DNA from 4 places in the Kitasatospora sp. NPDC023176 genome. Region 1 is predicted to be linked to each of the others. Evidence: riboswitches for the same ligand, from Rfam matches in the RefSeq annotation. Region 1 holds a riboswitch; each other region holds the start of a gene.
What was found. A riboswitch is a leader RNA that binds a small molecule or an ion and turns the genes downstream of it on or off. The one in region 1 is predicted to bind cyclic di-AMP.
Positions count from the first base shown of each region.

Region 1 (7,569 bases):
CCGAGTACGCGCAGAAGCAGTTCCCGGCGGTGATCGTCAGCACCGGGTTCCCAGGAATCGCCGAGAACCTGATCACCCGCTTCAACTACCCGGGCGCCGCGCTCAAGCTGCTGCAGGAGGGCCGGATGCAGCCGACCGTCATGGTCATGCTGCAGCCCTCGCCCGCCATGCCGCAGGACACCGAGTGCGAGGACATCCCGGGCGGCGCCCAGTCCGACACGTACTTCACCAAGGACGTCACCTCGGCGATCCAGGCCAGCTACCGGGTCTCGCCCGATCCGCACGCCTGGGCCTTCATGGGCAACTCGACCGGCGGCTACTGCGCCGTCAAGATGGCCATGCGCCACCCGGACGTCTTCCCGACCGCCGTCGCCCTGTCCGGCTACTACGACGCCGCCGACGACCCGACCACCGGCGACCTCTTCGGCGGCAGCAAGCAGCGCCGCAACGAGGCCAACCTGATGTGGCGGCTGAAGAACATGCCGCCGCCGGACATCTCGGTCCTGCTGGCCGGTACCAAGAAGGGCGACGGCAACTACAAGCCGGACACCGAGGCGTTCATCGACGCGGTGCGGAGCCCCATGAAGGTCTCGTACAGCATGCTCGAGAACGGCGGCCACAACTTCGAGACCTGGAGCGCCCTGCTGCCGTCCTCGCTGGAGTGGCTGTCCCAGCACCTCAAGGTGCCGAACCAGCCCAGCCAGCCGAACCAGCCCGGCCGGCCGAACCCCTCGGGCCAGGCGAGCCAGACCGTCTGACGGCGACGGGAACGCGTCGAACCCCCGGAGCCCAGGCCCCGGGGGTTCGACGCGTTCTACGGCCCGGCGCCGGTCAGGCCACCCGCTCCAGCGTCCCGGTGTGCAGCTGGCCGACCCGGCCGCCCTCGCCCTCGAAGGTCCAGAAGGCCCGTACGGTCAGCGCATTGAGGTCCATCACATGGCTGACGGTGATCCCGCTCTGCTCCGTCCAGCTGATGAAGTAGATCTCCGGCGCGACCTCGGCGACGTGCAGCCGCACGTCCTCCCACTGGCCGGCCGACTCGCCGAGGCCCTCCCAGCGCAGCCGAGTGCCGTCGGCCGAGTAGCTGTTGCGGAAGGCCGCGCCGTTGTCGGCCCGGAAGACGTAGGTACGGCCGGCGAAGGCGGGCAGGGACGCGGTCATGGTGGGGCGGGACCTCTTCTCGGGAGCGCGGGACGGACCGTGCGGGTCGTACGGGTCGTACGGGTCGGGCTCGGTGCACTTGTGCACCGTGGAAAACGCCAGGGCTCCAATTTATCCGACCGGGCGGACTCGGGCGGCCCCGCGCCACGGTACGGTCCGCCACCACCGCGCCGCTCACCGTGTGTGACCGGCACATGGGCGGCGGCCGCACGCCGGTCCTAGCAGCCCTGGCTCGGGGTGCTGCCGACCGGCGGCAGCGACTGCTACCCGGGCTGAACCACCTGGAGCCGGCCTGGTCGCCGGAGGCCGAGAGCCAGGTGGCCGGCTGGCTCGGCTGAGCCCCGGGCCGCGACGACGTGGTTGATCAACTCGGCCACCACGCAGCGTCGTTGATCGACACCACTGTGAGCTGTGCGACAACCGGCCCGATCAGGTTGTCCGTTCACGGACGGCCTGCCTAGCCTGCAACCGTCGTCCGCCGTCGCGGACCCCGCCGCCGGGACGCCGAGTCCCGTCCACCCGTCGGCGAGCTGTCGAGCGCCACAGCGGACGGGAGCGGGGGAACCAAGGTCAGCGCCCGGCCCGTACGCACCAGTGTGCGGGCCGTGGCTAGGGGTGAAGCCGCTCCACAGGCGGCCGGGCAACTGCAGTCCGAATCCGACAGCTCACCTCGCAGGCGTCGCAGAGGACCCCCATGCACCAGCCTGCCCGGCGCCGCCGCGCGCCCCGCCACGCCCGTCCGTCCCACCGCGGCCGCAACGCCGCCCTCGCCGCCACCGGGGCGCTGGCGATCAGCGGCGCAGGCCTGTTCGGGCTGCCGTCCGTCGCCGGTGCCCAGGCCGCCACCGCCCCGACCGTCACCCAGGACCGGCTCGCTCCGGCCGCCATGGTCGCCGGCCAGGCCACCACCGCTTCGCTGAGCCTGCACTCCTCGGCCTGCTTCGTCGCCAAGACCGTCGGCGTCGGCGTCCGTGACGCGCGCGGCACCAACCTGGACTTCCCGGGCAACGCGACCAACGCGCGGATATGCCCGAGCGGGGTCGACTTCACCAGCGGTGCGCGCACCCTGCCGGCCGGGACGTACACCCAGTTCGGCTTCTGGCAGGACCTCGGGGGCGCCTGGCACAACCTGCCCTCGCAGCAGCTGGTGGTCTCCCGCACCGGCACGTCGACGCCGACCCCGGCCCCGACCGCCACCCCCAGCGCCAAGCCGTCGCCGACCACGAGCCCGACCACCGCGCCGACGCCCACGCCGACGACCAGCCCGACCACCACGCCGCCGCCGACCACGAGCCCGACCGCGAGCCCGACCACCACACCGACCGCGAGCCCGACGAGCCCGACCAGCCCAACCGCGAGCCCGAGCGCCACCGCGAGCCCGAGCACCCCGGCGCCGTCCTCCCCGATCGCCGGCAAGTCGCTGACCTGGTCCGACGAGTTCAACGGCCCGATCGACTGGGGCCAGCGCTGGGTCGGCGACAAGAGCACCTCGTACAAGTACGGGAACCACAACCCGGACGACAACAAGCTCGACTGGCTGAACAAGAACAACGTCACCGTCGCGAACGGCGTCGCCACCTTCACCGCCACCCCGGGCGGCCCCACCCTGGAGAACGGCCAGCAGTCCTGGAACACCGGTTTCCTGACCACCGAGGGTTCCGCCGAGGGCTTCCAGGTCAAGACCGGCGACTACGCCGAGACCCGGGTCAAGATGCCCTCCGTGGGCGGCGCCTGGCCCGCCCTGTGGACCTGGAAGAACGGCAACGGGGAGATCGACTCCTTCGAGTACCACCCCGACAACCCGAACCTGCTGGAGCTGACCAACCACGTCAACCCGAGCAACCCCGAGTACTACACCGACGCCAAGGCCGTCGCCAAGGACCAGTGGGTCACCATCGGCACCTACTACGGCGCCAACTCGGTGGACTGGTACGTCAACGGCGTCAAGGTGTACTCGGACAACAAGGGCGTGGGCGCCGGCTTCTCGGCGTACCTGATCCTCAACCTCTCGGTGGGCGCGGGCAAGTACCACCCTGCGCCGCAGGGGAACACCCCGATCACCTTCGCCGCCGACTACGTGCGCGTCTACCGCTGAGCCGTCACGTAGCCCGCCCCGGGTAGCCGAACCCGCACCACCCAAGACCAGCCGCTCTCAGGGACCGGCAGCCGCCTCGACCACCGCGCGTGGTCGGAACGGCTGCCGGTTCTTGCGTTGATCCCCAGGTGCGGCAGGTGAATTGACGTAGCGTCAGAATCAGGCGTCAGGGCGCCAGGACCTGCCCCAGCCGGGTCGCGATCTCCTGCATCACCGGTACCAGCGAGGACGCCCCCGTCTGATCCTCCAGCGCCCGGATCCGGGCCTCCGGGCCGGATACCGAGAGCGCGGTGGGCGTCGGCGCGCCCGGTACCGTGAGGGCGATGCAGCGGACGCCGATCTCCTGCTCCTGGTCGTCCACCACGTACCCGCGCTCGCGCGCCTCGGCGAGCTGGTCCATCAGCTCCTGCGGGTCGGTGAGGGTGTACTCGGTGTGCGCGGGCAGCGAGTTGGGGCCCAGGATCGCGCGCGCCTCGTCCTCGGGGAGCTGGGCGAGCAGGGCCTTGCCGACGCCGGTGCAGTGCGGCTGCACCCGCCGTCCGACCTCGGTGAACATCCGCATCGAGCGCCGCGACTGCACCTGCCCGACGTACACCACCTCGCCGCCCTCCAGCACCGCCAGGTTGGCGGTCTCGCCGGTGGCCTCCATGAGTTCGGCCAGGTACGGGCGGGCCCAGCTGCCGAGCAGCCGGCCGGCCGTCTCGCCGAGCCGGATCAGCCGGGGGCCGAGGGTGTAGCGGCGTGCGGTGTCCTGGCGGACATAGCCCTGCTGGACGAGGGTACGGACCAGTCGGTGGATGGTCGGCATCGGGAGGCCGGAGCTGGTGGAGAGCTCACTGAGGGTGGCCACGCCGCCCGAGTCGGCCAGCGCCTCCAGGAGTTGGAAGGCGCGCTCGACGGACTGCACGCCGCCGCTCGCGCGGTCGGCGCCTGTCGTCGATGCTGTGTCGGGGGTCGCAACCACCGGCGTTCCCTTCGCTGTCGGGGAGGAGTAGAGTCCCGGCGACTCTTCAACAAACCGTTGAAATTCTGTATCGCGGAAACTAGTCTCCACCTTACAGAATCGAACTCGCCGACAGGCGGGTAACGATCGAGGAAGTTCCCGAGGGCGTTCCCACCGGAGCCCCCTTCGCCAGGCTCAACCGTCTTAGGAGTGTCCTGCTCATGGCTGCAGATCAGGGGCCCTCCCCCAGCCTCCGGCCGGGGGTACCCCCAATCGCCTCCTCTACCGCCGCTCCGGTCGTCACTGTCGCCGGTCCGCGCGTCCATCGGGCGGAGGAGGTGCTCACCCCGGAGGCGGTCGCCTTCGTCGTGGGCCTCCATCGCGCCTTCGAGGGCCGCCGACAGGAACTGCTGGCCAGGCGGAAGAGCCGACGCGCCGAGATCGCCCGCACCGGCACGCTGGACTTCCTCCCCGAGACCGCCGACATCCGGGCCGGCGACTGGAAGGTCGCCGAGGCGCCGCGCGCCCTCCAGGACCGCCGGGTCGAGATCACCGGCCCCACCGACCGCAAGATGGTCATCAACGCGCTCAACTCCGGGGCGAAGATCTGGCTCGCCGACTTCGAGGACGCCACCTCCCCGACCTGGGAGAACGTGGTCAGCGGCCAGGTCAACCTGATCGACGCCTTCGAGGGCCGGATCGACTTCACCAGCACGGCCGGCAAGGCCTACACCCTCAAGCCCGCCGCCGAACTCGCCACCGTCGTGGTCCGCCCGCGTGGCTGGCACCTGGACGAGAACCACCTGCTGGTCGACGGCGTCCCGGTGGCCGGCGCGTTCGTCGACTTCGGCCTGTACTTCTTCCACAACGCCGCCCGGCTGCTCGCCAAGGGCGCCGAGGACCCCAACTCCGGCCCGTACTTCTACCTGCCGAAGACCGAGAGCCACCTCGAGGCCCGGCTCTGGAACGACGTGTTCACCCACGCCCAGGCCGAGTTGGGCATCTCGCACGGAACCGTCCGGGCCACCGTCCTGATCGAGACCATCACCGCGGCCTTCGAGATGGACGAGATCCTCCACGAGCTGCGCGACCACGCGGCCGGCCTCAACGCCGGGCGCTGGGACTACCTGTTCTCGATCGTCAAGAACTTCCGCGACGCCGGCGAGCACTACATCCTGCCGGACCGCAACAGCGTCACCATGGCCTCGCCGTTCATGGCCGCCTACACCCGCCTGCTGGTGCGCACCTGCCACAGGCGCGGCGCCCACGCGATCGGCGGCATGGCCGCGTTCATCCCCAGCCGCCGGGACCCCGAGGTCAACGCCGCCGCGCTGGAGAAGGTCAAGGCGGACAAGGACCGCGAGGCCGGCAACGGCTTCGACGGCTCCTGGGTCGCCCACCCGGACCTCGTCCCGGTCGCCCAGGCCTCCTTCGACGCGGTGCTCGGCGAGCGGCCGAACCAGAAGGACAACCCCGGCCCGGCCGAGCCGGTCACCGCCGCCGACCTGCTCGACATCGCCGGCGCTGGCGGCACCTGCACCCGGGCCGGGCTGCACAACGCCGTCCAGGTCGGCCTGCGCTACATCGAGGCGTGGCTGCGCGGGCTCGGCGCGGTCGGCATCTTCAACATGATGGAGGACGCCGCCACCGCCGAGATCTCCCGCTCGCAGATCTGGCAGTGGATCCACAACGGGGTCGTGCTGTCCGACACCGGCGAGAAGGCCACCGCCGAGTTGGTGCGCACCCTGGTCGCCACCGAACTGGCCGAGCTCCGCGCCGAGTCCGGCGACCAGGCCTACCAGGCCGGCCGCTGGCGCGAGGCCGCCCAGCTCTTCGAACAGGTCGCCCTGGCCGAGGAGTTCGCGGACTTCCTGACCCTCCCCGCGCTGCCCCTGCTGGGCTGAGTACCAACCTATCCGCCGGCGCCACCGCTGCCGCCTGCCGGGCTGTAGCAGTTCCACCGCCCAATGCTCCGTTCCGTACGGCGACGAATCCACCTGTCCTCTCGTCGCCGTGCGGAACGGTCTTTTCGTTCCGAGGAGTTCACCGATGGCACGCATCTTCTTCAACGGCCAGGCGATGGTCGGCGGACCGTTCCACGCCAAGGTCGCCGACGCCCTGATCGGCCCGGCCCGCACCGCGACCGGTTACCGCTTCTTCTCCATCGACCACAGCGGCGGGACGGACGTCTGCCCGGGGCTGCTGCCCGACCCGGCCGCCGACAGCGCGATCGAGGGCGAGCTGTACGAGATCAGCCTGGAGCGCCTGCGGGACGTCATCCTGCCGGGCGAGCCCAGGGAGCTGGAGCTCGGCGTGATCGAGCTGGAGGACGGCTCCGCGTGCTTCTCGATGCTGCTCGCCCGCGGCGAGGTCGAGCGCGGCGTGCACCGGGAGATCACCCACCACGGCGGCTGGCGCGCGTACCTGGGGACGCTGGGGCGCACGGCCTGAGGGCAGGCGCCGCAGCACACGCCGCGGCCCCGAACCCTCGCCGTGGGTTCGGGGCCGCGGTCCGTACACCCTGCCGGGTGTACGGAGTCCGGGGTGCGCACCGTCCCTGGGCGCCCCCGGAGCTCCTTGGTACCGGCCGGGATCAGACCGGCCGGGAGGCCAGTTCCTTGGCCGCGCGGGCGCAGGCACGCGCGATCCGGTCCTCGTTGACGGTGGTCAGCTCGCCCCTCTCGACCACGGCGTTGCCGTTGACGAACAGCGTCGCCAGCGGCGGCAGCGCGCCGAAGGTGAGGGCCGCGACCGGGTCCGCGATCGAGGAGTGCAGGACCCCGTCGATCCTCCACAGCGCCAGGTCGGCCAGCTTGCCGGCCTCGATCGAGCCGATCTCGTTCTGCCGTCCGAGCACCCGGGCGCCGCCCATGGTGCCCAGCCGCAGCGCCTGGCGCCCGGTCAGCGCGGTCGGGGAGCCGTGCAGCCGGTTGATCAGCAGCGCGTTGCGCAGCTCGGTGCCCAGCTCGCCGGACTCGTTGGAGGCGGTGCCGTCGACGCCGAGGCCGACGGGTACGCCGGCCCTGAGCATGTCCGGCACCCGGGCGATCCCGGCGGCCAGGCGGGCGTTGGAGGACGGACAGTGCGCCACGCCGGTGCCGGTCTCGGCGAACTTGGCGATGTCGGAGTCGTTCATGTGGACGCAGTGCGCCATCCAGACGTCCTCGCCGAGCCAGCCGACCGACTCGAAGTAGTCCGTCGGCCCCATGCCGAACAGCTCCTTGCAGAACTGCTCCTCCTCGGCCGTCTCGGAGCCGTGGGTGTGCAGCCGGACGCCCTTGCGGCGGGCGAGTTCGGCGGACTGGCGGAGCAGGTCGGTGGAGACCGAGAACGGCGAGCAGGGCGCCAGCGCGACGTGCAGCATCGAGCC
Region 1 is NZ_JBVHIP010000001.1:298,526-306,094, reverse strand. It holds gene ACZ3YL_RS01685 (alpha/beta hydrolase) at 1-758, shown strand, start outside; gene ACZ3YL_RS01680 (MoaF-related domain-containing protein) at 832-1,248, opposite strand; cyclic di-AMP (ydaO/yuaA leader) riboswitch at 1,690-1,855, shown strand; gene ACZ3YL_RS01675 (glycoside hydrolase family 16 protein) at 1,856-3,256, shown strand; gene ACZ3YL_RS01670 (IclR family transcriptional regulator) at 3,423-4,220, opposite strand; gene aceB (malate synthase A) at 4,421-6,103, shown strand; gene ACZ3YL_RS01660 (allophanate hydrolase-related protein) at 6,249-6,650, shown strand; gene ACZ3YL_RS01655 (8-oxoguanine deaminase) at 6,793-7,569, opposite strand, start outside.

Region 2 (7,569 bases), on a different contig from region 1:
GGTCTGGGAGGCCGGCCGTACCGCGCCCGTGCTCCTCGCCCCGCCGTCCGCCCCGCCGGCCGCCCCGCCGTCCGCCGCGTCGTACGGGCCGCCGTACGGGTACGTCGAACCGGCCTCGTACGGCGGGACGGCACCCACCGTGCCCGGGTACGGCGCTCCTGCTCCTGCTCCGGCGCCGGCGCCGGCCGTCGAGACGGCCCACGACCTGCGCGAACTCGGCGAACTGCTGCGCCGTCAGGCCCGCGAGGGCGGCTCGTGACCGGCACCAGGCTGATCGCCGGCCGCTACCGGGTCGCCGAGAAGATCGGCCATGGCGGCATGGGCCAGGTCTGGGCCGGTCAGGACGAACGACTGCACCGCCCGGTCGCCGTCAAACTGCTCCGCCCCGAGCACCTGCTGCCCGGCGGCTCCGGCAGCGGGTTCGGCGCGGATGCCAGGAGCACCGAACGCCGACGCCACGGCGACGAGTTGAGCCGCCGCTTCCTGCGCGAGTGCCGGGTGACCGCCGCACTCGACCACCCCGGCCTGGTCACCGTCTTCGACGCGGGCGAGGACGAGGGCGAGCTCTACCTCGTCATGCAGCGCGTCCCCGGCGTCAGCCTCGCCGACCTGATCGCGGAGGACGCACCCTTCCCGGTCGAACGCGCGGTGGCCGTCGCCGCCCAGCTCTGCGCGGCGCTGGCCGCCGTCCACGCCATCCCGGTGGTCCACCGCGACCTCAAGCCGAGCAACGTCATGGTCCGCGCGGACGGCCGCACCGTCCTCCTCGACCTCGGCATCGCCACCGCCCTCGACACCGAGACCACCCGCCTCACCCTCACCGGCGTGCCCATCGGCAGCCCCGCCTACATGGCCCCCGAGCAGGCCCTCGCCGCCACCATCGACCCGCGTAGCGACCTCTACTCGCTGGGCTGCCTGCTGCACGAGATGCTCTCCGGCGAGGAACCCTTCCGGGCGCCCACGGCCCTCGGAGTCCTGCGCCGGCACGTGGACGAACCACCCGTCCCGCTACGGGAGTTGCGCCCCGAAGTGCCTCCGGGGCTGGAACGGCTGGTCCTGGACCTCCTCGCCAAGCAGCCCGCCGAGCGCCCCGCCGACGCCCAGGCGGTGTACGCGCGGCTGCTCCCGCTGCTGCCTCCGGCCGAGGGGGCGCCCCAGCCCGGCCTCACGCCGCTGCCCGACCCCGCACGCCCCTTCCGCTATCCGCACCAGCCGCAGCCGCAGCCGCAGCCGCAGCCGCAGACGCAGCCGCCGGCGGTGGCAGCGGCGGTGGTCCGCTCGGAGCCGAGGCCGTTCCTGATGCCTCCCGCCCCCGCGACACCTCCCGCCACCCCCGCTGTTTCCGACCTCGGCGCAGAGTGCGCCCGGCTCTCCGACCTGGTCGACGCCGGACGCCACACCGAGGTGCTCGGCCTGGCCGCCCACCTACTTCCCCGGGCCGAGGCCGACCTCGGCGAGCGAGCGCCCCTGGTCCGCACCATCCGCACCATCTACGCCCGCACCCTCCTCCACCAGGGCCACCCCCGACAGGCCCTCCCCGAGTACCGCCGCCTCGCCGCCACCTCCGACGGCGGCCCGCACGGCCCCGAGGGCCTCGACCACCGCTACCGCGCCGCGCTCTGCCTCGACCGGCTCGGCCACGGCCCCGAAGCCCACGCCGAGTTCCAGGCCCTGCTCGCCGCCCACACCGCCCGCCTCGAAGCCGGCCTCGACACCGACCCCGAGCGCAGCTACGACCTCCGCGAAAGCATCGGCCTCCACCTCGCCGCCACCGGAGACCCCCAGAACGCCTGGCACTGGCTCCTCCCACTCCTCCTCGAACGCGAACGCCGCGACGGCCCCCACCACCCCGCCGTCCGCCGCCTCCGCGATTCCCTCACCACCCTCCATCCCCAGCACCCCACCCCCTGGCCCCCGGCCCGCTGACCCCCTCCGGCCGGGGCACGGGAAGTCGGCGGGTTCGACCTTCCGCGCCGGCCTCCTCGCGCGGGCGTTCACCGGGACCCGGCGGGGCCGGCCGTTCGCCGTCCGTGGGGAGCGGGAACAGGGAGCCGGCGGGTGTCTTGGTGGCCCGGACCGGGGTGGGGCGGGGCGGGTAGGTTCGAGGTGTGACGACGAATGCTGTGCAGACGGACACTCCGGGCGCGAAGTTGATCCTGCTGACCACCACCCACCGGGTGGCCCCCGGATTGCTGGCGTGGCCGGCCTGGGAGGCCCTGCGGTCGGCGGGGCGGGTGCTGGTGGCCGATGAGGGGCATCCGCAGGTGGCGGCGGTGCGGCAGGCCGGGGTGGTGGTCGAGGTGGTGCCGGCCGGTTCGGCGCCGGCGCTGGCGCGGCTGCTGACCGGGCAGCCGGCCGGGGCGGGGGCGACGGTGTGGCTGGGCGGTCCGGACGGGGATCCGGGGTTGACGGACGCGCTGGCCCGCCTCGCGGTGGAGCACGCCGGTGAGGTGCCGGAGATCGAGGTGCTGCCGGGCTCGTACGACCTGCCGGGCGCGCGGCTGCTGGACCTCGCCTCGGTGATGGACCGGCTGCGCTCGCCGGGCGGCTGCCCGTGGGACGCCGAGCAGACCCACGAGAGCCTGGTGAAGTACCTGGTCGAGGAGGCCTACGAGCTGGTCGAGGCGATCGAGGAGGGGGACCGGGACGCGCTGCGCGAGGAGTTGGGCGACGTGCTGCTGCAGGTGTTCTTCCACGCCCGGATCGCCGAGGAGCACCCGACCGGGCCGTTCACCGTCGATGACGTGGCCGGGGACATCGTGGAGAAGCTGGTGTACCGGCACCCGCACGTGTTCGGGGACGTCGAGGCCGACGGTGCCGCCGAGGTGGAGGCGAACTGGGAGCAGCTGAAGGCGGCGGAGAAGGCGGACCGGGAGTCCGTCCTGGACGGCGTGCCGGCCGGGCTGCCGGCGCTGGCGTACGCGGCGAAGCTGGTCTCCCGGGTGCGCCGGGCGGGGTTCACCGAGGTGCCGGACGAGCCGTACCGGCTGCCGGAGGAGCTGACCGCGGAGTCGGCGGGCCGGCTGCTGCTGGCGGTGGCGCAGCGGGCGCACGACGCGGGGGTGGACGTGGACGCGGCGCTGCGCTCGGCCGCGCGCGGCTACCGGGAGGCGGTGCGCGCGGCCGAGGGGCTCAAGCCGGAGTAGGCGTCCAGGCCGGGCGCGGGCTCAGGCCGCCGTGGCGGCGTGCCCGACGCTGTGCCCGGCAGGGAGCCGCTGCGGCGGGACGAGTTCGCCGATGGCCTCGCCGACCAGGGCGACCAGTTCGGCGAGGCGCTCCAGGTCGAGGTGGTCGGGCAGGTCGGCGAGGGAGACGACCCGCTCGCCCTTCGGGCCGGCGACGCAGAAGAGGTCGATCGGCCCGAGGTGCTTCTCGGCGGTGTCGACCAGGGCGGCGACGTCGCTGGGCCGGCGGATGTCCCCGGAGACGCCGACCACGGGGCAGCCGGGCCGGTCGAGTTCGGCGGCGAGGTCCTCGGCGATCGCGACGTGCTGGTCCGCGATCAGCATCCCGGCGGCGCCGGCCGCGGTGAACCGGCGGGCGAGGTCGGCTCCCGAACCGCCGTCGAGTACCGCGATGACGACGACTGCTCCGCTGACCCGCATGGCCTGCTCCTCCCTGTGGGCGACACCGCACCGGCGCCCACGCGTACTGCGGAGGATCGTAGGCACGTCCTGACCCTCCGCAACAGGGATTACCCCTCAGGTGACCAGGCTCACGCCTGCCACCGGGCCAAGAGCTGTCCAAGGGCTGTCCACGGACCGTTCACGGGCCGTCCCCGGAGTGTTGGCACACCCCTCGCGCACCGCTCGCCCAGGGCTCGCGAGCGGCTTGTGAGCGGCTGACGAGCGGCGTGCGAGCGGCTCGCAAGCGGACCACGAGCGGCCCACGGCCGGTTCGCGAACCGGTGACGTCCCGGCGGCGCCCCCGAGGCCGTCCGGCCGCGTCCGGTCCAGCGGTTACGGTCGACGCATGCCAGCTCAGCCCGAGGGCGCCCAGCCCGCCGCCCAGTCCGACCCGCAGTCCGACCCGCAGCTCTTCACCTGGGAGTTCGCCGCCGACCCGTACCCCGCCTACGCCTGGCTGCGCGAGCACGCCCCGGTGCACCGCACCACGCTGCCGAGCGGTGTGGAGGCCTGGCTGGTGACCAGGTACGCGGACGCCCGGCAGGCGCTCGCGGACGGCCGGCTGTCGAAGAACCCGGCGCACCACAGCGAGCAGGCGCACCGCACCGGCCGGGTGGGCATCCCGGGGGAGCGGCAGGCGGACCTGATGACCCACCTGCTGAACATCGACCCGCCGGACCACACCCGGCTGCGCCGCCTGGTGGCGAAGGCGTTCACCCCGCGCCGGGTGGCGGAGTTCGAGCCGCGGGTGCAGCAGCTGACCGACCGGCTGATCGACGGCTTCGCGCAGCGCGGATCGGCGGACCTCATCCACGAGTTCGCCTTCCCGCTCCCCATCTACGCGATCTGCGACATGCTGGGCGTGCCGGCCGAGGACCAGGACGACTTCCGGGACTGGGCGGGCATGATGCTGCGGCACACCAAGCCGGGCCAGGCCGGCGGCCAACGCGGCGGTGTGGGGCGGGCGGTGAAGCGGATGCGGGCGTACCTGCTGGAGCTGATCCACCGCAAGCGGGCGGACCTCGGCGACGACCTGATCTCCGGTCTGATCCGGGCGAGCGACCACGGCGAGCACCTGACCGAGAACGAGGCCGCGGCGATGGCCTTCATCCTGCTGTTCGCCGGGTTCGAGACGACGGTCAACCTGATCGGCAACGGGACGTACGCGCTGCTGCGCAACCCGGGGCAGCGGGCGCTGCTGCAGGAGTCGGTGGCCCGGGGCGAGACCGGGCTGCTGGAGACCGGGATCGAGGAACTCCTGCGCTACGACGGGCCGGTGGAGATGGCGACCTGGCGGTTCGCGACCCGGCCGCTGACCATCGGCGGGGTGGACATCCCGGTCGGTGACCCGGTGCTGGTGGTGCTGGCGGCGGCGGACCGCGACCCGGCCCGGTTCGCGGACGAGAACACCCTCGACCTGGCCCGGAGCGACAACCCCCACCTGGGGTTCGGGCACGGCATCCACTACTGCATCGGCGCCCCGCTGGCGCGGCTCGAAGGGCGGTCCGCGCTGGCCACGCTGCTTTCCCGGCTGCCCGATCTGCGGCTGGCCGAAAGTCCGGAGAATCTGCGGTGGCGTGGTGGCCTGATCATGCGTGGACTGCGCGAACTTCCGGTCGAATTCAGTCCGGAAAGCCGCTCCCCGCACGCCCGCGCTGAGGCTCCGACACGCTGACGCGGTGTCGCCGAGCCGCCCTTGGCGGCGGTATGAACGCCCATCAAACCGGACAAAGCCCCGCTGTTGGTAGGCGATCGAACACGTGCCGTAATTTTTGTGTGATGTCGACGATATGAGCTTGTGATTGGTCTGAGGATCTGTCTAGTCTCCCTGGAGTTCGCAGCTGCGGACCCCGTGCGCGGAACGCCGAGTCCTGCCCGCCGCGCGACGGGAAACCGACCAGACCCTGGGCAGGGGCGGGGGACCCAGGTTTGTTGCCGTCTCCCCACGGCTTGGGGTGAAGCCGCCCAAGCGGAATCGATTCCGCCGACGGCGGCCGGGCCACCTCCCGGTCCGAACCCGACAGCTCACCTCGCAGGCGTGCGGAGAGGGACCTTCATGCTGTTCGCTGGAACTGGCCGTCATCGTCGCCGCACCCAGGCCGAGAAGGCCATCGCCGTCGCCGGTGTGGCCGGCGTCGGACTCGCACTGCCGCTCCTCACCGCCACCGGCGCCTCCGCCGCCCCGGCCTCCGCCTGGGACTCCGTCGCCCAGTGCGAGAGCGGCGGCAACTGGAGCATCAACACCGGCAACGGCTTCTACGGCGGCCTGCAGTTCACCTCCAGCACCTGGAAGGCGTACGGCGGCACCGCGTTCGCGGCGCAGGCCAACCAGGCCAGCCGGGCGCAGCAGATCACGGTCGCCGAGAAGGTGCTCTCCTCGCAGGGCCCGGGTGCCTGGCCGGTCTGCTCCGTCAAGGCCGGCCTGAGCAAGGGCGGCGCCCCGGCGGCCGTGGACTCCTCCTCGGACGCCAAGCCGCAGTCCGCGCCGAAGCAGCAGCAGCCGCAGGCCCAGCAGCAGACCGCGAAGCAGCAGGCCGCCAAGCCCGCCGCGAAGCCCGTCCAGCAGTACGCCCCGAAGCACGCCGCGCCGAAGCAGGCCGAGAAGCCCGCCGAGCAGCCGGTCCAGCAGTACACGCCGAAGCACGCCGCCCCGCGCGCCGCCCAGGCCCCGACCGCTCCGACCGGCCACGACTACACCGTCCGCTCCGGCGACACGCTGTCGACCATCGCCGCTGCCCAGGGTGTGTCCGGCGGCTGGCAGGCGCTGTACGACGGCAACCGCGGCACGGTCGGCGGCGACCCGGACCTGATCATGCCCGGCCAGGTGCTGCAGCTCGGCTGAGCCGCCGCGCACCGATCGGAAGCCCGACCGGAGGAGGGGGTCGCGCCCGGCGGCCCCCTTCGTCCGCATTCGTCCGCGACGGTGGGACGAACCGGGTCGGGCAGGTGAACTACCGGTGGGTATCGGGGCCACACGCTGAGACGGGGCCGAGGCCGACGTGGTCTCGGGAGTCCGGGCGGTTAGGCTCTGGTCGTAACGACTCCGCAATCGTCCGGCCGACAGCACCACCGCCCGCCGGACCTGCTTCCGCAAGGAGATGCCTTCGTGCCGTCCATCGATGTCGTCGTAGCCCGCGAAATCCTCGACTCCCGCGGCAACCCCACGGTCGAGGTCGAGGTCGGCCTCGACGACGGCAGCACGGGTCGTGCCGCTGTTCCGTCGGGTGCCTCGACCGGCGCCTTCGAGGCGCTGGAGCTGCGCGACGGTGACAAGAACCGCTACTTCGGCAAGGGCGTGGAGAAGGCCGTCCTGGCCGTCATCGAGCAGATCGGCCCGGAGCTGGTCGGCTACGACGCCACCGAGCAGCGCCTGATCGACCAGGCCATGCTCGACCTGGACGCGACCCCGGACAAGTCCTCGCTCGGCGCCAACGCCATCCTGGGCGTCTCGCTGGCCGTCGCCCACGCCGCCTCCGAGGCCAGCGACCTGCCGCTGTTCCGCTACCTGGGCGGCCCGAACGCGCACGTCCTGCCGGTCCCGATGATGAACATCCTCAACGGTGGATCCCACGCGGACTCCAACGTCGACATCCAGGAGTTCATGATCGCCCCGATCGGCGCGGAGTCCTTCTCCGAGGCCGTCCGCTGGGGCGTCGAGGTCTACCACACCCTCAAGGGCGTGCTGAAGGAGCGCGGCCTGTCCACCGGCCTCGGCGACGAGGGCGGCTTCGCGCCGAACCTGGACAGCAACCGCGAGGCCCTGGACCTCATCACCGAGGCCATCCAGAAGGCCGGCTACGTGCCCGGCCGTGACATCGCGCTGGCCCTGGACGTCGCCGCCTCCGAGTTCTACAACGACGGCGCCTACCAGTTCGAGGGCAAGGCCCTGTCGGCCGCCGAGCTCATCGAGTACTACGCCGAGCTGGTCGCCGCCTACCCGCTG
Region 2 is NZ_JBVHIP010000007.1:7,420-14,988, reverse strand. It holds gene ACZ3YL_RS12725 (hypothetical protein) at 1-259, shown strand, start outside; gene ACZ3YL_RS12720 (protein kinase domain-containing protein) at 256-1,926, shown strand; gene ACZ3YL_RS12715 (nucleoside triphosphate pyrophosphohydrolase) at 2,109-3,146, shown strand; gene ACZ3YL_RS12710 (SDR family NAD(P)-dependent oxidoreductase) at 3,168-3,605, opposite strand; gene ACZ3YL_RS12705 (cytochrome P450 family protein) at 3,973-5,301, shown strand; cyclic di-AMP (ydaO/yuaA leader) riboswitch at 5,512-5,681, shown strand; gene ACZ3YL_RS12700 (transglycosylase family protein) at 5,683-6,468, shown strand; gene eno (phosphopyruvate hydratase) at 6,733-7,569, shown strand, end outside.
Region 2: it holds a riboswitch for cyclic di-AMP, as region 1 does, so the genes downstream of both, ACZ3YL_RS12700 (transglycosylase family protein) here and ACZ3YL_RS01675 (glycoside hydrolase family 16 protein) in region 1, are expected to answer to the same signal.

Region 3 (7,569 bases), 290 kb from region 1:
TCGGCGCGCTCCTGAAGAACCTGCTCGAGGGCTGGGGCGCGCCGGACCCGGTCGCCGAACACGCGGTACTGCGCAGCGCGTTGATGGGCGGCTGCATCGGGGTCCTGCTGCCGGGCGCCGAGATCCCGCTGGCGCCGATCCGGGCCGACCTGTTCCGCCGCTACGACCTGGCCTGGGAGTTGGGCCGTCCGCCCCAGCCGCTGCCGCCGGAACGCGAACGGCCGCCGGCCCGCGGCTGACGGCGGGACGGCGGCCGAGCGGCTCGACGACCGGCGGAGCGGCTCCCGAACGGGGCCGAGGGGACGATCTCCCCGGCTCCGCCCGGGAGTTGCTCAGCGCTCCTTCAGGATCGAGGACAGCAGGTCTATCGTGCGCTCCGGCGTGAGACTGTCCACGCAGAGCCGCTCCATGACCTGGACGTACGCGTCGACGTCGTCCCGCTTGTCCAGGTACAGCGCACTGGTGAGCTGCTCCAGGTAGACGACGTCCGCGAGGTCCTGCTCCGGGAAGCGCAGGATCGAGAACGCCCCGGACTCGCCCGCGTGCGCGCCGAAGCGGAACGGCATGACCTGGATGACCACGTTGGCCTGCTCGGCGACGTCGATCAGGTACTGCACCTGACCGCGCATCACCTTGGGCCCGCCGACCGGCCGGCGCAGCGCCGCCTCGTCGATCACCGCCCACAGCCGCGGGCTGGCCCCCTCGGTCAGCAGCTTCTGGCGGCGCAGGCGGAGACTGACCCGCCGCTCGACCTCCTCCTCGCTGATGACCGGCCGACTCTGGCCGAAAACCGCCCGTGCGTACTCCTCGGACTGCAGCAGTCCGGGGATGAACTGCACCTCGTAGGTGCGGATCAGCTGGGCGGCCTCCTCCAGTCCGACATAGGTCTGGAACCACCCCGGCAGCACGTCGTTGAAGCTGTGCCACCAGCCGGACTTGTTGGCCTCGCGGACCAGCCCGAGCAGGGCCTCCCGCTCCAGGCCGTCGTCGACGCCGTAGAGACTGAGCAGGTCGGCGACGTCCCGCTCCTTGAAACTGACCCGGCCGAGCTCCATGCGACTGATCTTGGACTCGGACGCACGGATCGCGTAGCCCGCGTCCTCACGGGTGATGCCGCGCGCCTCACGCAGGCGTCGCAGCTGCGAGCCGAGGAGGATCCGGCGGACCATCGAGCCGCCGCCCGGCTGAACTGTGGTCATGCGGTCGAAACCTCCACCTAGGGCAAACAGCGCACAGTCTGCCATCAGTTGAGCGCTCACGGTGCCGATACTGACGGATGTTCCTATCAGTTCCACACTCCGCACACCAGGATGCACGTGCATCCGGCGCTTGCATATGCCAATAGTGCGACTGCACGTGAATCGACTCTTGCATCTGCAGTGAGCGCACACCACCATGGTGCACGTGCACCTGCACATCCCTGGCAATCCCGCGGGCTCCGCGTCGACCCCACGCGCGACTCCGTGCACCGACCCGGCGGCGTCCCCCGCGCCATCGGGCGTTCGAGTGCGCGCGCGCCTGGTCGAAGGGGCGCCCGAGCGGCCGAGCGAGTCGGAGGTGACCGGCATGACCCCGGCGGGTCCAGCCGTGTCCGCCCCCTTATGGGAGGAGCTCTTCATGAGCACCGGTACGGCTTTGGCAGTTGACCCCCACGTGGTCACCTGCACGCTCGCTCCTCGCTTCGAAGCCGTGAGAACCGCGCGCGACTTCGCCCGGACCGCTCTCCAGCGCTGGGGCCTGATGGAGCTGTTCGACGATGTCGCGCTGGTGGCCTCGGAACTCGTGACCAACGCGCTCCGGCATGCGATCGGCGCACGGCCCGACCCGTCGGGCGGCGCCCTGGGCGAGTACGACTTTCCCACACAGCCGACCCCGGACGGGCGGCTGCCGATCCGAATAAGCCTGGTGCACCGCGCACCCCAAGTGGTCTGCGCGGTGAGCGATCCCAGCAGCATCGGCCCGGTGGCCCGGGAGGCGGACTTCGTCGCCGAATCCGGCCGCGGACTGCACCTGGTGGAGTCGTTCAGCCGTTCCTGGGGCTGGCACCCGCTGGGCAGCGGCAAGGTGGTCTGGGCCATGTTCGAGGCCGAACCGGCTCGCGGCGGACTCGACGGCAGCGGGCTGGGCGGCGGCAGGCTCGACGGCAGCGGACTCGACGGTCGCGCGCTCGAGGGACGGGTCGACGTCGGTGGACGGCACCGGCGCTCGGCCTAGCGCCGCACGGCGCACGGCCGGCCGAGGGACGACCCGGGAGGACCAGGCCCCGGGCCCTTCAGCCAGGCCCCGCGCCGGATCGGCCGGGGTCCGCCCCGGACCGGCCCACGGCTTCGGCACCGGCACCCACACCCGCGCCGGCAGCGGTACCGGCGCCCCGCCTCAGACGCCCCGGGCCCGCGCGGCCCGCACCACAGCCCGCACGGTCCGCACGGTCCGTCACGGGACCGCCCGAACCCGGGCAGGGCCACCGGACAAAGACAAAGGCCGTCGTGGTGTCAGCACCCACGACGGCCCCCCGATGGTGGCCCGGCGGCCGGTCAGACCGCCAGGTGGTCGAACTCCCCGTCCTTGGCGCCCAGGAGCAGCGCCTCGATCTCGGCCCGGGTGTAGATGAGCGCCGGACCGTCCGGGAAGCGCGAGTTGCGCATCGCCACGTCGCCGCCCGGCAGGGCCGCGAACTCGACGCAGTTCCCCTGCGAGTTGCTGTGCCGGCTCTTCTGCCAGACCACCCCCTTGAGGTCAGCGGCGGCCATCCCGTTGTAGGTGTGGTTCGAGCCGTGCGTGTCCTGCGAGTCGTGCATAGAAGTCTCCCGAAGAGCTCCGGAGTTGTCGTCCAGCGCGGCGCCCCCGGCACCCGCCGAACGGACCGGCCCCGTACCGGTCCGGCACAACGCCTCACTTGACGCGATGATAGCCCCAGTGCACGTGCATCAGCACGGGACATTGCAGGTGCACGAGGCCTTTTACCGGTCGCCGCGAACTCTTCACGGACCCTTCCCCTGACGGTACGTAAACGGACATAGCCGATGGAATCGACGGTTCTTCCATAACCGGCCGTGAGCGGTTCCCCGCTGAATGTTGATCTTCGAATGCCGGGAGTCGCGCTGCCGTGACCCTCCGTCAGTCCACCCTCCGGCTGTGAGACATCTCACGCACCTCTCGTGCAACGGGACGCCCCACGGCACACGTCAGGGCAACCGTGTGAGTCCGAACGGGGATTGGGTGAGGAATGTCCGGATTGTAGGCAATACACCCGGACCGGCGCGGCAGGAACACGGCCTCCGCACCACGACCACCCGAAACCCGTACGGCAGCCGACTGCAGGCCTGACGGGCAGATGTCCTACGATCTCCGGCATGAGCACCGCAGCCATCCCGGGCGCGCCACTGCCCGTCCGCACTCCAGGCTCCCGTGCGCGGGGGCGCCACCGCCGCCCCGAGCGCCCCGAGATCCGCACCGGCTCGCCGGCCCTGGTGCTCGCCGTACCCGCGACCCCGGGGCCCGAGTCCCGCTCGGTCGTCGAGGAACTGCTCTCGATCGTCCGCAGTGAGCACACCGGCGTCCAGGCCGCGGTCGGCTACCTGCCGACCGATGGCACCGCGGCCGGGGGCACGGAGGAGTACACCGTCGCGGACCTACTGGCGGCGGCCGCCGAGGCCGGACTGCCGATGCCCGTCGTGGTGCCCCTGGTGCCCGGCCCGCACGACTTCCTGACCGGGCTTCACGCCCTCGCCGCGGAGTACGGAGCGACCGTCACCTCCGCGCTGGGCCCGCACCCGCTGCTCGCCGAGGCCGTCCACGTACGGCTGTCCGAGGCCGGGCTGGCCCGGGCCGACCGGGCCCGGCTGTTCGCCATCGCGACCGCCGCGGACGGCGTGGTCCTGACCACCGTCGGCGGCGAGGACGCGGCCGCCGCGGCCGGGATCACCGGTGTGCTGCTGGCCGCCCGACTGGCCGTCCCGGTCGTCTCCGCGGCGCTCGACGTGCCCGGCTCGGTCGCCGCCGCCGTCAACCACCTGAAGGAGACCGGCTCCCAGCGCCCCGCGCTGGCCCCGCTCGTGATCGGCCCGGAGGCGGACTCCGAGCTGCTCGCCACGGCCGCCGAGGAGACCGGCTGCCCGTCGGCGGCACCGCTGGGTGCGTACCCGACGGTCGGCCAGCTGATCGCCTCCACCTACCTGGCCGCACTGCCGACGCCGACGGCGGAGGAGCTGGCCGAGGCCGAGGAGGCCGCCGCCACCGCCGGAGCCGGGGAAGGCTCCCGCCGCGCCCACGCGGCCGGCGAAGGGCCCGTGGAGGGCTGACGGACACCTCCTGAGCTCCGGCGGATGCCCGCCGGAGCGCCCGCGACCGAGCGTCGTGGCACCCGCACCACCGAAGGGCCCGGAACACCTGCGTTCCGGGCCCTTTCGACGTGTTCGGATTGCCCCGCAGGAGAGTTAAGCGGTCAATGCGACGCAATGTCCGTTCTGGTGTCATTTGTCGATGAATAGTCGGCGCGTTGTCCCGCGCTCGATTCACTGGAGCTCCCCCGACTCGCGAGCGCGGCCCATGGCGCTTCAACGCTCCGTCACTTCATTCCTGAGGCGGAGCCAGTTATGGGAATCCATCGTGAAATTGCGAGAAAACGATCATTTGCGATCATGAATTACGAACCATTTGGCGTTTCTCGCTAAACCGTGATGCGCATCACAGGTATTTGCGGTTTTAACTTAAGTCTGCTTAACGTGCTCCCCGTTCGTGACCACACGGACCCAGTTCATCCGCGACGCCGAGTCCTGCCGTCGGATGTCCTGGCAGCGCGAAAACGCATCACGGCAGGAGCGGGGGAACCACAGGTAAGTCGCCTTGAACCGTTTTCCGGAACGGTCCAGGGCTAGGGGTGAAGCCGCGCCCACAGCGCGGCCGGGCAACTCCAGCCCGAATCCGACAGCTCACCTCGCAGGCGTGGGAGAGGACCGCGTCTTCATGCTGCCTTCCAACGGCAACCGCCTGTCCAGCCGCACCCGTCGCGTGATCGCCGCCCTCGGCGTCGCCGGCGTCGGCCTCACCGTCCCCTGCCTCACCACCGGCACCGCCAACGCCGCCTCAGTCGCCACCTGGGACAAGGTCGCCCAGTGCGAGAGCACCGGCAACTGGAGCATCAACACCGGCAACGGCTTCTACGGCGGCCTGCAGTTCACCTCCAGCACCTGGGCCGCCTTCGGCGGTACCGCGTACGCACCGCAGGCCAACCAGGCCACCAAGGACCAGCAGATCGCCATCGCCGAGAAGGTCCTCGCCTCGCAGGGCCCCGGCGCCTGGCCGGTCTGCTCCGTCCAGGCCGGTCTGACCAAGGGCGGCGCCCCGGCGACCGTCGACACCTCGGCCGGCTCCACCACCGCCAAGGCCACCGCCAAGCCCGCCACCAAGCCGGCCCAGGCCGCGAAGCCCGCCAAGCCGGCGGCGCCCGCCCAGGACCAGGCGCAGGCCTCCAGTGACTCCGCCGCCGCGTCCTCCGCCGCCACCGACTCGGCCGCCTCCGCCAACGGCGGCTGGGCGCAGCAGCGTCAGGCGCAGGCCCAGGGCGGCGGCTACACCGTCGTCGACGGCGACTGGCTGTCCTCGATCGCCGACAAGCACAACGTCCAGGGCGGCTGGCAGCGGCTCTACGAGCTCAACCGCGGCACCCTGACCGAGGGCCCGGACACCATCTACCCGGGCGAGCAGCTGACCTTCGGTGACGGCGGCGCGGCCCAGGCCGACCAGTCCTCCACCGCCACCAAGTCCGGCTCGGACTTCACCTGGTTCGACCGCTCGCAGAAGTCCGGCCAGGCCTCGAACGGCGGTGCCGTGAACGCCAAGCCGATGGCCCAGGACAAGTCCACCGCCTCGAAGCCGGCGTCCAAGCCCGCCGCGAAGCCGGCCGCCCAGGCGCAGACCCCGGCCCCGGCCCAGGCCGCCACCGGCAGCATGGCCGCCGCGGTCTCCTTCGCCCAGTCGAAGGTCGGCCAGGCGTACGTCTACGGCGGCACCGGCAACGGCGGCTGGGACTGCTCCGGCCTGACCCAGGCCGCGCTGCGCGCCGCGGGCATCAACATCCCGCGTGTCGCCGCCGACCAGGCCGCCGCCAGCACCCACGTCTCGCTGGACAGCCTGCAGCCGGGCGACCTGCTGTTCTGGTCGAACAACGGCCAGGACTCCGGCGTCTACCACGTCGCCATCTACATCGGCGGCGGCCAGTACGTCGAGGCCGCCAACCCGAGCTCGGGCGTCCGCCTCCAGACCATCGCCAACTGGGCCCCGGACTTCGCCGGCCGGGTCTGAGGACACCGCGCTCACCGCGCACCCCTGACGGCTGACGGTCGTTAGCCGACCGCCCCGGGAGAGTCTGGTCGCTCCCCCGGGGCTTCGGCGTATCCGCGAGGTCGACGTCCGCATGGTCAGACTCCGGCCCGCGGGGCATGCTGCTGCTCTGCACCCGAGGAGGAGGCACCATGGCCCAGGTCGCCGTCACGCTCGACGCGAACCTCGCGATCGACGCGATGCTGCTCTCCGGTACGGCCGACGGGCAGCGGGTCGGCGCCGACCGCCCGGCCGTCCAGGAGTGCTGAGCGGACGGGCCGACCGGTCGAGACGGCCGCACCGGCACGCCGACGGGCCCCGGAGAGCAACCGCCCTCCGGGGCCCGTCAGTTGGCACCGCCCACCGGCCTCGGCGCACGAAGCCGGCCCATCGGCCTCAGCGCCCGCGGGCCCCCGTCGAGCCCCGCATCACCAGCTCCGGCTGGAACATGAACTCCCCGCGCTGGGCGGCGTTCCCGCCGACCTCCTCCAGCAGGGCGTCCACCGCGGCCGTCGCCATCGCCTCGACCGGCTGCCGGATCGTGGTCAACGGCGGTTCGGTGAAGGCGATCAGCGGCGAGTCGTCGAAACCGACCACCGACACGTCCTGCGGCACCGACAGCCCGCGCTGGCGCACCGCCCGGATCGCCCCGAGCGCCATCATGTCGCTCCCGCAGACGATCGCCGTGCAGCCCTTGTCGAGCAGCGCGCCGGCCGCCGCGTGGCCGCCCTCCACGCTGAACAGCGTGTGGTGGACGAGGCCCTCGGCCTGCTCCTGGCTGTGCCCGAGCAGCTCGCGCATCGCGGCCGTGAAGCCCTCGATCTTGCGCAGCACCGGCACGTACCGCCGCTGCCCGACCGCCAGGCCGATCCGCTCGTGCCCGAGTTCAGCCAGGTGCTGGACGGCCATCCACATCGCGGAGCGGTCGTCCGGCGAGATGAACGGCGCGTCGATCTTCTCGCTGTAGCCGTTGATCAGCACGAACGGCACCCCGCGCCCGGACAGTCGGGCGTAGCGGTCGTGGTCGGCCGTGGAGTCGGCGTGCAGTCCGGAGACGAAGACGATGCCCGCCACTCCCCGGTCCACCAGCATCTCGACCAGTTCGTCCTCGGTGGAGCCGCCCGGGGTCTGGGTGCACAGCACCGGCGTGTACCCGTGCCGGCTGAGCACCTGCTCGATCACCTGCGCCAGCGCGGGGAAGATCGGGTTGCTCAACTCCGGTGTGATCAGCCCGATCAGCCCGGCGCT
Region 3 is NZ_JBVHIP010000001.1:9,091-16,659, forward strand. It holds gene ACZ3YL_RS00045 (TetR/AcrR family transcriptional regulator) at 1-239, shown strand, start outside; gene ACZ3YL_RS00050 (helix-turn-helix domain-containing protein) at 333-1,199, opposite strand; partial or broken gene ACZ3YL_RS00055 (ATP-binding protein) at 1,618-2,088, shown strand; gene ACZ3YL_RS00060 (DUF397 domain-containing protein) at 2,535-2,798, opposite strand; gene ACZ3YL_RS00065 (sirohydrochlorin chelatase family protein) at 3,354-4,301, shown strand; cyclic di-AMP (ydaO/yuaA leader) riboswitch at 4,796-4,958, shown strand; gene ACZ3YL_RS00070 (transglycosylase family protein) at 4,966-6,303, shown strand; gene ACZ3YL_RS00075 (LacI family DNA-binding transcriptional regulator) at 6,718-7,569, opposite strand, start outside.
Region 3: it holds a riboswitch for cyclic di-AMP, as region 1 does, so the genes downstream of both, ACZ3YL_RS00070 (transglycosylase family protein) here and ACZ3YL_RS01675 (glycoside hydrolase family 16 protein) in region 1, are expected to answer to the same signal.

Region 4 (7,569 bases), on a different contig from region 1:
GAGTGGTCGAAGCCGGTGACCGCTCGCGGGCCGGGGTTGAACGCCCGGTCGTCCGGCCCGAGTCCGGGGACGGTGGGCGGCAGCGGCTCGGTGAGCAGGGCGTTCGGCAGCAGCACCACGACCCGCACCCCGCCGTACGGTGAGGGCGCCGAGCTGAGGGTGACCCGGAAGCCGTAGCTCTCGGCGAGCCGGCCCACCGCGGCCAGCCCCAGCTGCGGCAGCTCGCCGAGCCGGGAGACCTCCAGGCTGCTGCCCCCGGCGAGCGCGGCGGCGGCCTTGGCGACGGCCTGGTCCGGCATGCCGACCCCGCCGTCGTCGATCTCGATGACGGCGCCGTTGTGCACCGGCATCAGGGTGACGAACACCTGGGTGCTGGGCGGGGAGTAGCGGGTGGCGTTGTCCAGCAGCTCGGCGATGGCGTGGATCAGCGCCTCGGCGGCGGCGCCGACCACCGCGGTCTCGATCCGGCTGCGCACGACCACCCGCTGGAACGGCAGGATGCGCGACTGGGCGCCGCGCACCACGTCCTCCAGCGAGACCGGTTCCGGCCAGTGCCGGCCGGCCCGGGCGCCGCACAGCACGGCCAGGGTCTGGGCCAGCCGGGCTTGTTGGGCGGCGGCGTGGTCGGCCTTGAGCAGGCCCTCCAGCAGCGCCGGGTCGTCGTGGGTGCGTTCCATCTCGTCGAGCAGGGCCTGCTGGTCGTGGGCCATGACGAGGATCCGGCGGGCGACGCTGAGGAAGGCCCGCTGGGTGGAGGCGGTGTGCTCCTGCTCCTGTTGGACGGCGGCCAGGTCGGCGCCCCGGCGGGAGAGTTCGGCCGTCAGCTGTTCCTGGAGCCGGGTGAGTTCGCCGTCCAGCCGGTCGGCCCGGCCGCGCTGGGTGACGGACACGGCGCGGTACCGCGCGGCGGCCACGAGGGCGAGGACGGCGAGCACGCCGGTAGCCGTTGCGCACCACTGAGTCATCGTCACGCGGCGAATTCTAGGGCGATGATCCTACGAAGGTGTGAACGGATCTCGCCAAGTGACCGGATCTCGTCAATATCGAGTCAATACACCGTCATTCCCGCGTCGTTCGGACGCGATCCCGGGCCCCTGGCAAGGTGCCCGGTCGTTCGTCCAGGGCCCTTCGCCCCCCTCCGGTGTGACGGGTGGTGGCCGGTTCGCACCCTGGGATGTGGGGGACTTGTGTGCACCATGTTGTTGAACGTGCGACATTCGGTGCAGGTGAACGATCCGGTGGGCGCTACGGAACGGGCCCCACCCGGTGCAGGAGCAGCAGGCGCACGCAGCGCATCGGGCTACGGGCGGGAGTGGGCACTGAATCCTCGTCCCCCGGATCCGTGGTCCGCGGTCGTTCCCAGCCGCCGCACCAGCACCAGGGTCCGGTCGTCCGCCACGTCCTGCGCCACCGCCTCCACCAGCCGCTGCGCCGCCCCCCGGACCAGCAACTGCTGCGGCCGGTGGGCGCGCACCTCCGGCTCGGCCGCCGTCAGCAGCCGGCTGACGCCCTCGTCCAGGTCCCGGCCCGGCACCTCCACCAGGCCGTCACTGAACAGCAGCAGCGAATCCCCGTACGCCAGCCGCCCCGACACCGCCGGGTACGGCGCCCCCGGCACCAGCCCCAGCGCCGGACCGCCGTGCTCCGACGGCACCCAGCCGGAACGCCCGCAGAACCGCACCGGCGGCGGATGGCCCGCGTTGAACAGCCGGTAGCGGCCCGTCGCCGGGTGCAGCGCCAGATGGACGGCCGTCGCGAAGTCGTCCTCCCAGCCCATCCGGACCAGGTGGTCGTTGGCGGCCGGCAGGAAGGCCTCCGGCGGCACCCGGCCCAGCAGCATCGCGAACGCCCCCGACAGGTGCGTCGACCGGGCCGCCGCCCGACTGCCCTTGCCCGAGACGTCCACCAGCACCAGCTCCAGCAGGTCCTCCTCCGGGCGGTGGGCGCACAGCAGGAAGTCCCCCGAGAACGAGGCGCCCCCCACCGGGGCCAGCGCGCTGTCGAAGTGCCAGTCCAACAGCCGCTCCGGCAGCCGCGCCAACGCCCGGTTGTGCTCCGCCAGCTCCAGCAGCATCGAATCGCCCTGCGTCCCGCGCAGCCCCAGCCGGTGCCGGAACCGGTTCGCCGTCAGCACCGTCGCCCCCGTCGCGGCCACCACCACCGACACCCCCAGCCGCACCCCGCGCGGGTCCTGCACCACCGCGCCCAGCACGCTGCCCGCCAGCGCCGCGCACACCAGCACCAGCAACTGTCCCCGCCGCAGCACCAGCCCGCCCACCACCACCGGCAGCACCAGCGCCGACGGCGGCCACCCGTACGGCAACAGGATCGGCAGCACCCCCAGCAGGACCGTCACCCCGAGCAGCAGGCCCAACGCCACCCGCCCCGCCCGGCCGTCCCCGTCCAGCAGCCGCCCGTACCACCGCCGCACCCTCGCTATCAGTGCGGGCACCTGGGACCTCCGCCAAGGCGTGGGCGGTCCCCTGTCATGACCACCAGTCAGCCCGCCACACTAGCCCCTCCACCCCCAGCCCCCGGCCGCTGCCCGCCGCAGCCAGAAGCCGACGGACCCGACCTCCCCCGCGCCGGCCGGTCGGCAGGCCCCTCGCCCCTGCCCTCCCAGCACGAGAAGTCGGTGGGCCCGACGTCCCGCGCGTGCCCGAGCCCGCCGTCCAGCAGCGCGGGGCTCCCTCTCCGCAGGGGAGCCCGACGCCAGCGGCGCGCACCGGAAGTCGGCCGGTTCGACTTCCGGTGCGCGGCACGGGCTTCCGGCTACTGCTGGGGCCACGCCCGGAGGCCGGTGGTGAGGGTGGTGATGAGGCGGTCGTGGGTGGTGGTGAGGTCTTCGGAGAGTTGGAAGGCGCCGCCGATGGAGAGGGAGGCGAAGCCGTGGGCGAGGGAGCGGACGGTGCGGGCGGCGTGGATCACCTCGGGGCCGTCGAGGCCGTACTCGCGGAGGACGGCGACGATGACGCCGACGAGCCGGGTGGCCGCGCGGGTGAGGTCGTCGTCGGGCTGGGGGGCCTGGGGGAGGGCGCTGTAGCGGTGGGGGTGTTCGGTGGCGTAGGCCTGGTAGGCGCGCAGGACGGCGGTGACCGCGTCGTCCCCGCTGCGGCCGACGGCGGCTTCCGCGAGCCGGTCGGCGAGTTCCTCGGTGACCCGGACGGCGATGAGCCGCCGCAGTTCGGCGAGGCCGCCGCTGACGTGCTTGTACAGCGAGGGGGTGGCGACTCCGGCGCGGGTGGCGACGGAGGCGAGCGTGAGGGCTTCGGTGCCCTGGTCGTCGATGAGGGCGAGGGCGTGGTCGACGACCTGGTCGGGGGTCAGTCCTACGCGGGGCATGGCTTCGGGGTCTCCGTACGGGGGGCGGGGGCAGGCGGGGTCAGGCAGGGATCAGGCAGGGGGCAGGCGGGATCAGGCGAGTTCGGCGAGGAAGGGCAGCAGGGCGTCGGCCACGGCCCGGGGGTTGTCGGCCATCGGGTAGTGCCCGGAGCCTTCGATCATGATCTTCCGCGCACCGAGCTTCTCGGCCTGGAGGTCGGCGATGGCTTCCGGCTTGGGGAAGTCGGGGTCCTTGCTGCCCATCAGGACGAGGGAGGGGCAGCGGACGGCAGCGGTCCAGCCGATCGGCGCGGAGTCGCCGGTGACGTGGCCGCGGGTGGCGGTCTTGCGGCCGGGGCTGCGCAGGGCGGCGACCAGTCCGTCGACGTAGCCGTCGAGGTCGGCGGGGCGGGGGCCGGGGTAGGCCATCTTGCGCAGGTAGTAGCCCCAGACCGCGGGCCACCGGACCATGGCGGCGCCCATCACGACCATGACGCCCCGCATGAGGGCGTTGGCCCGGTGTTCGACGAAGGCGTCGATCAGGGCGATTCCGGCGACCCGTTGGGGTGCGTCCCCGGCGGCCTTGACGACCGTCGCGCCGGTGTAGGACTGGCCGACCAGGACGGCCCGTTCGATGCCGAGGTGGTCGAGCAGGGCGAGGACGTCGGTGGCGATGGCGGCGGGGCTGTAGTCGTCCCAGACGATGGAGGATTCGCCGAAGCCGCGCAGGTCCATGGTGATGACCCGGTGGCCGGCGGCGGTGAGCAGCGGGTGCAGGTGCCGGTAGGCGCGGCGGGAGTCGAGCATGCCGGGGAGCAGGACGACGGGGGTGCCGTCGCCCTGCCGGGTGTCGTCGTACGCGAGGCGGCCGCCGGGGACGTCGAGGTACTGGGTGCTCGGGGTGGTGGTGCCGTTCATGGTGGGCCTCCGCTGGCTCGCTCGGTGCTGCCGATAGCCATAAAGCTAAGGCTAATAGCCTTAGCCGTCAAGGGCCCTTGCTCGGGAACCCGCTCAGGCCCCCTCGATCTTGAACGGGTCGTGCTCGCTGAGCAGCTTGTCCAGCCGGGCCTGGTCCACCCGGGCGAGGGTGTCCGAGGACTCCTGCCGGTCCCGGATCACCTTGGCGAGCGTGAAGGAGGAGGTGACGGTGTAGAGGAGGCCGATCCCGAGGAAGGCCCGGGTCCAGCCGCCGACGGGCAGGTAGGCGATCCCGGCGGCGAGGGTCACGCCGGAGATGGCGAAGGAGAGGACGGCCTGGACGTAGTACGCGGCCGTGGTCCGTGACTGCATCGGTGCGCTCATGGCGCCAGGATGTGCCGGGGCGGCCTGGTTGCACATGAGTAGGAGTACTCAGATGAGCCAGGCGACTGAGGTGTCGTTCGTTGACGACCGATCACCTGTTCCACTGCCGTCCCGGACGGATGGCTTGGAATCAGGGCGTCCTAGGATTAACGTCTGATAACGCAGCGCGGTCGTCAATGCCGTACCCAGACGGCACCGTGCGCCGTCGCCTAATCCCGCCGGCCGGCCTCCGGGCAGGCCAGGGAGCCGGGGAACCACGTTCCTTGGGGTGAATCGGCGGGGCCCCGGCCCGGCCGTAGGAGACCTTCCTGCTCCGAACCCGTCAGCTAACCCGGTAGGCGCGAAGGAAGGAAAGGAGCACGCCTCCGTGGCGTCGACGCACACCCCGGCACACCCGGCCGGCCCCGCAGCCGGTACCCAGCTCCTCGACCACCCCGGCCCGGACGGCCCGGACGCGTTCGCCCCGGAGGCCGAGGCCAACCGCCACCGGATGCCGCGTCAGACCCGCGGGGCCTCCCCGCTGCTCGGCGTCACCGCCGTCGCCGCCACCCTGGGAGCCACCGGCTTCGCCTCCGCGACCCCGGCCGCCGCGCCCGCCGTCGAGGCCCCGGACGAGTCGCCGGTCGCCCTGGCCGCCGACCCCGGCCTCGCGCTCGCCGCCCGCATCCAGCAGCAGGCCGACAGCCAGCGCACCGCCGCCGAGGAGGGCGCCCGACTGCAGGCCGCCCAGGAGGCCGGCGCCAAGGCCGCCGCCAAGGAGGCGGAGGCCAAGCGCGCCGCCGAGGAGGCCGAGCGGGCCAAGGCCGCCGCCCTCACCCTGCCGGTGAAGGACTACAGCCTCTCCGCCCACTACGGCCAGAGCGCCCGCTACTGGGCCCACCTGCACACCGGCCTGGACTTCGCCGCCGACACCGGCACCGCGGTGTTCGCGGTCGGCCAGGGCACCATCACCTCGGCTGGCTGGTCCGGCTCGTACGGCTACCGGATCGTCGAGACCCTGCCCGACGGCACCGAGATCTGGTACTGCCACCTCTCCTCGATCATCAAGGGCTCCGGCACGGTGACCTCCGGCCAGCAGATCGGCAAGGTCGGCGCGACCGGCAACGTCACCGGCCCGCACCTGCACCTGGAGGTCCGCCCCGGCGGCGGCGCCCCCGTCGACCCGGAGACCTGGCTCCAGCAGCGCGGCCTCACCCCGTAAGGACCGCGAAAGCACGAAAGGACCGCGGAACCGCAGGGCCGCGAGACCCGTAAGGGCCGCGAGACCTCGTGAGGACCGCGAGACCCCGTAAGACCGTGAAGCAGGGCCCCGGGCGCGCCGCCCGGGGCCCTTCCGGCACCTCACTCCGGCGGCAGCTGCGCCAGGTACGCGTCGATCTCGGCCGTTCCCGGCTCCGGCGCGAGCTCGGGGAACTCCTCCACCAACAGCCGTGGCAGCCCGGGCACGGTCCAGTCGCCGAGCAGGTCGAGCGCCACCTCGGCGGCGGCCGCCTCGAAGTCCTCGAAGTCCCCGGCCAGCTCGTCGGGCATCGGCCGCCCCAGCGCGTTCAGCTCGGCCAGGTTGCGGTAGCTGCGCCGCATCAGGCCCTGCTCCAGCAGCCGCCGGGCGCCGTCGGTGGCCATGCCGACCGACAGCACCCGGCCCGGCCCCCAGCCCTGCTCGTCCGGTTCGTCCAGCCAGCCGGTCGGCGTCAGCGCCTCGTACCCGGCCAGCCGCTCCTCCTCGCTCAGCCCGGCGAAGCCGGCCAGCCAGTCCCGGACGGCCGCCGGGTCCGTGACGTCCACCCCGTGGGCGTGCAGCAGCACCGCGTAGAGCCGGGGCCAGGTCACCAGGTCGGCGCGGCGCAGCAGTCCGGCCGCGACCTCGCCCTGCCACTCGGCCTCGGCGTGCAGCCGCTCCTGGCGCTTGGCGTTGAGCCGCTTGACCGCCCGCTGGTGGTCGACCAGCAGCCGTACGGCGTCGCCGTAGGCGAGCGGGTCCTGTTCCGGATCGGGTTGGACGTAGAGGTGGAGCCTTTCGTACAGCAGGTGCTCCACCGCGTCGGAGGTCAGTTCGGGCCAGCCGTCGTGCATCCTGCCCTCGCCCAGCTCCAGCAGCGCCAGCACCGCGCGCAGCGGCGCCTCGGCCACCGGCGCCCGGTCCTGCCCGGCCGTCCAGGCGAGCAGGTCGGCGGCCCTGGTGCGCGGGGCGAGCCGCAGGTCTTCGTCGTTCATGGTCCGAACGGTAGCCGCCGGGCGCGGGTAGGGTCGGCAGCCATGGTCCCGATACGACTCCTCGGCCCCAGGTTGGCCGTCCGCGAGTACCACCACACCCCGGAGGAACTGGACGCGCTGCACGCGCTGTACAGCGACCCGGAGGTCACCCGCTACCTGCCGTTCGAACCGCGCGACCGGGAGACCTGCGCCGACCAGATCGAGCTCTACCTGGAGGAGGCGATGGCCGAGGAGCGGGACACCTACCGGCTCGCCGTGGTCCGCCGGGAGGACGCCGAGGACCCGGAGGACGCCGTGCCGGTCGCGCACGCCAGCCTCACCCTCGGCAAGTACCGCTCCGCCTACCTCGGCTACGTGCTGAGCCGCCGGGTGTGGGGCCTCGGCTACGCCGGCGAGATCGCCGGACTGCTCTGCGAGTTGTCCTTCGGTCCGCTCGGCCTGCACCGGCTGGCCGCCCGGGTCGACGTGGACAACACCGCCTCGGCCAAGGTGCTCACCCGGCTCGGCTTCCAGCTGGAGGGGCGGGTCCGGCACGACCTGCTCAAGGGCGGGGTCTGGTGCGACTCGTACCAGTACTCGCTGCTCGCCGACGAATGGTCCGGCCGGCAGTAGCGGGCCGGCAGTAGCGGGCCGGGGCCGGGGGTTAACCCCACCCCCGATCCGCCGGTCCTCCGGATGTTTGCCGAGCCGCGCCCCGGCCAGACTTGAACACGTCAGCAGGTACGAACGTGA
Region 4 is NZ_JBVHIP010000028.1:24,476-32,044, reverse strand. It holds gene ACZ3YL_RS30575 (sensor histidine kinase) at 1-965, opposite strand, end outside; gene ACZ3YL_RS30570 (PP2C family protein-serine/threonine phosphatase) at 1,301-2,452, opposite strand; gene ACZ3YL_RS30565 (TetR/AcrR family transcriptional regulator) at 2,773-3,342, opposite strand; gene ACZ3YL_RS30560 (alpha/beta fold hydrolase) at 3,415-4,239, opposite strand; gene ACZ3YL_RS30555 (YiaA/YiaB family inner membrane protein) at 4,333-4,623, opposite strand; cyclic di-AMP (ydaO/yuaA leader) riboswitch at 4,820-4,978, shown strand; gene ACZ3YL_RS30550 (M23 family metallopeptidase) at 4,991-5,824, shown strand; gene ACZ3YL_RS30545 (hypothetical protein) at 5,965-6,837, opposite strand; gene ACZ3YL_RS30540 (GNAT family N-acetyltransferase) at 6,880-7,449, shown strand.
Region 4: it holds a riboswitch for cyclic di-AMP, as region 1 does, so the genes downstream of both, ACZ3YL_RS30550 (M23 family metallopeptidase) here and ACZ3YL_RS01675 (glycoside hydrolase family 16 protein) in region 1, are expected to answer to the same signal.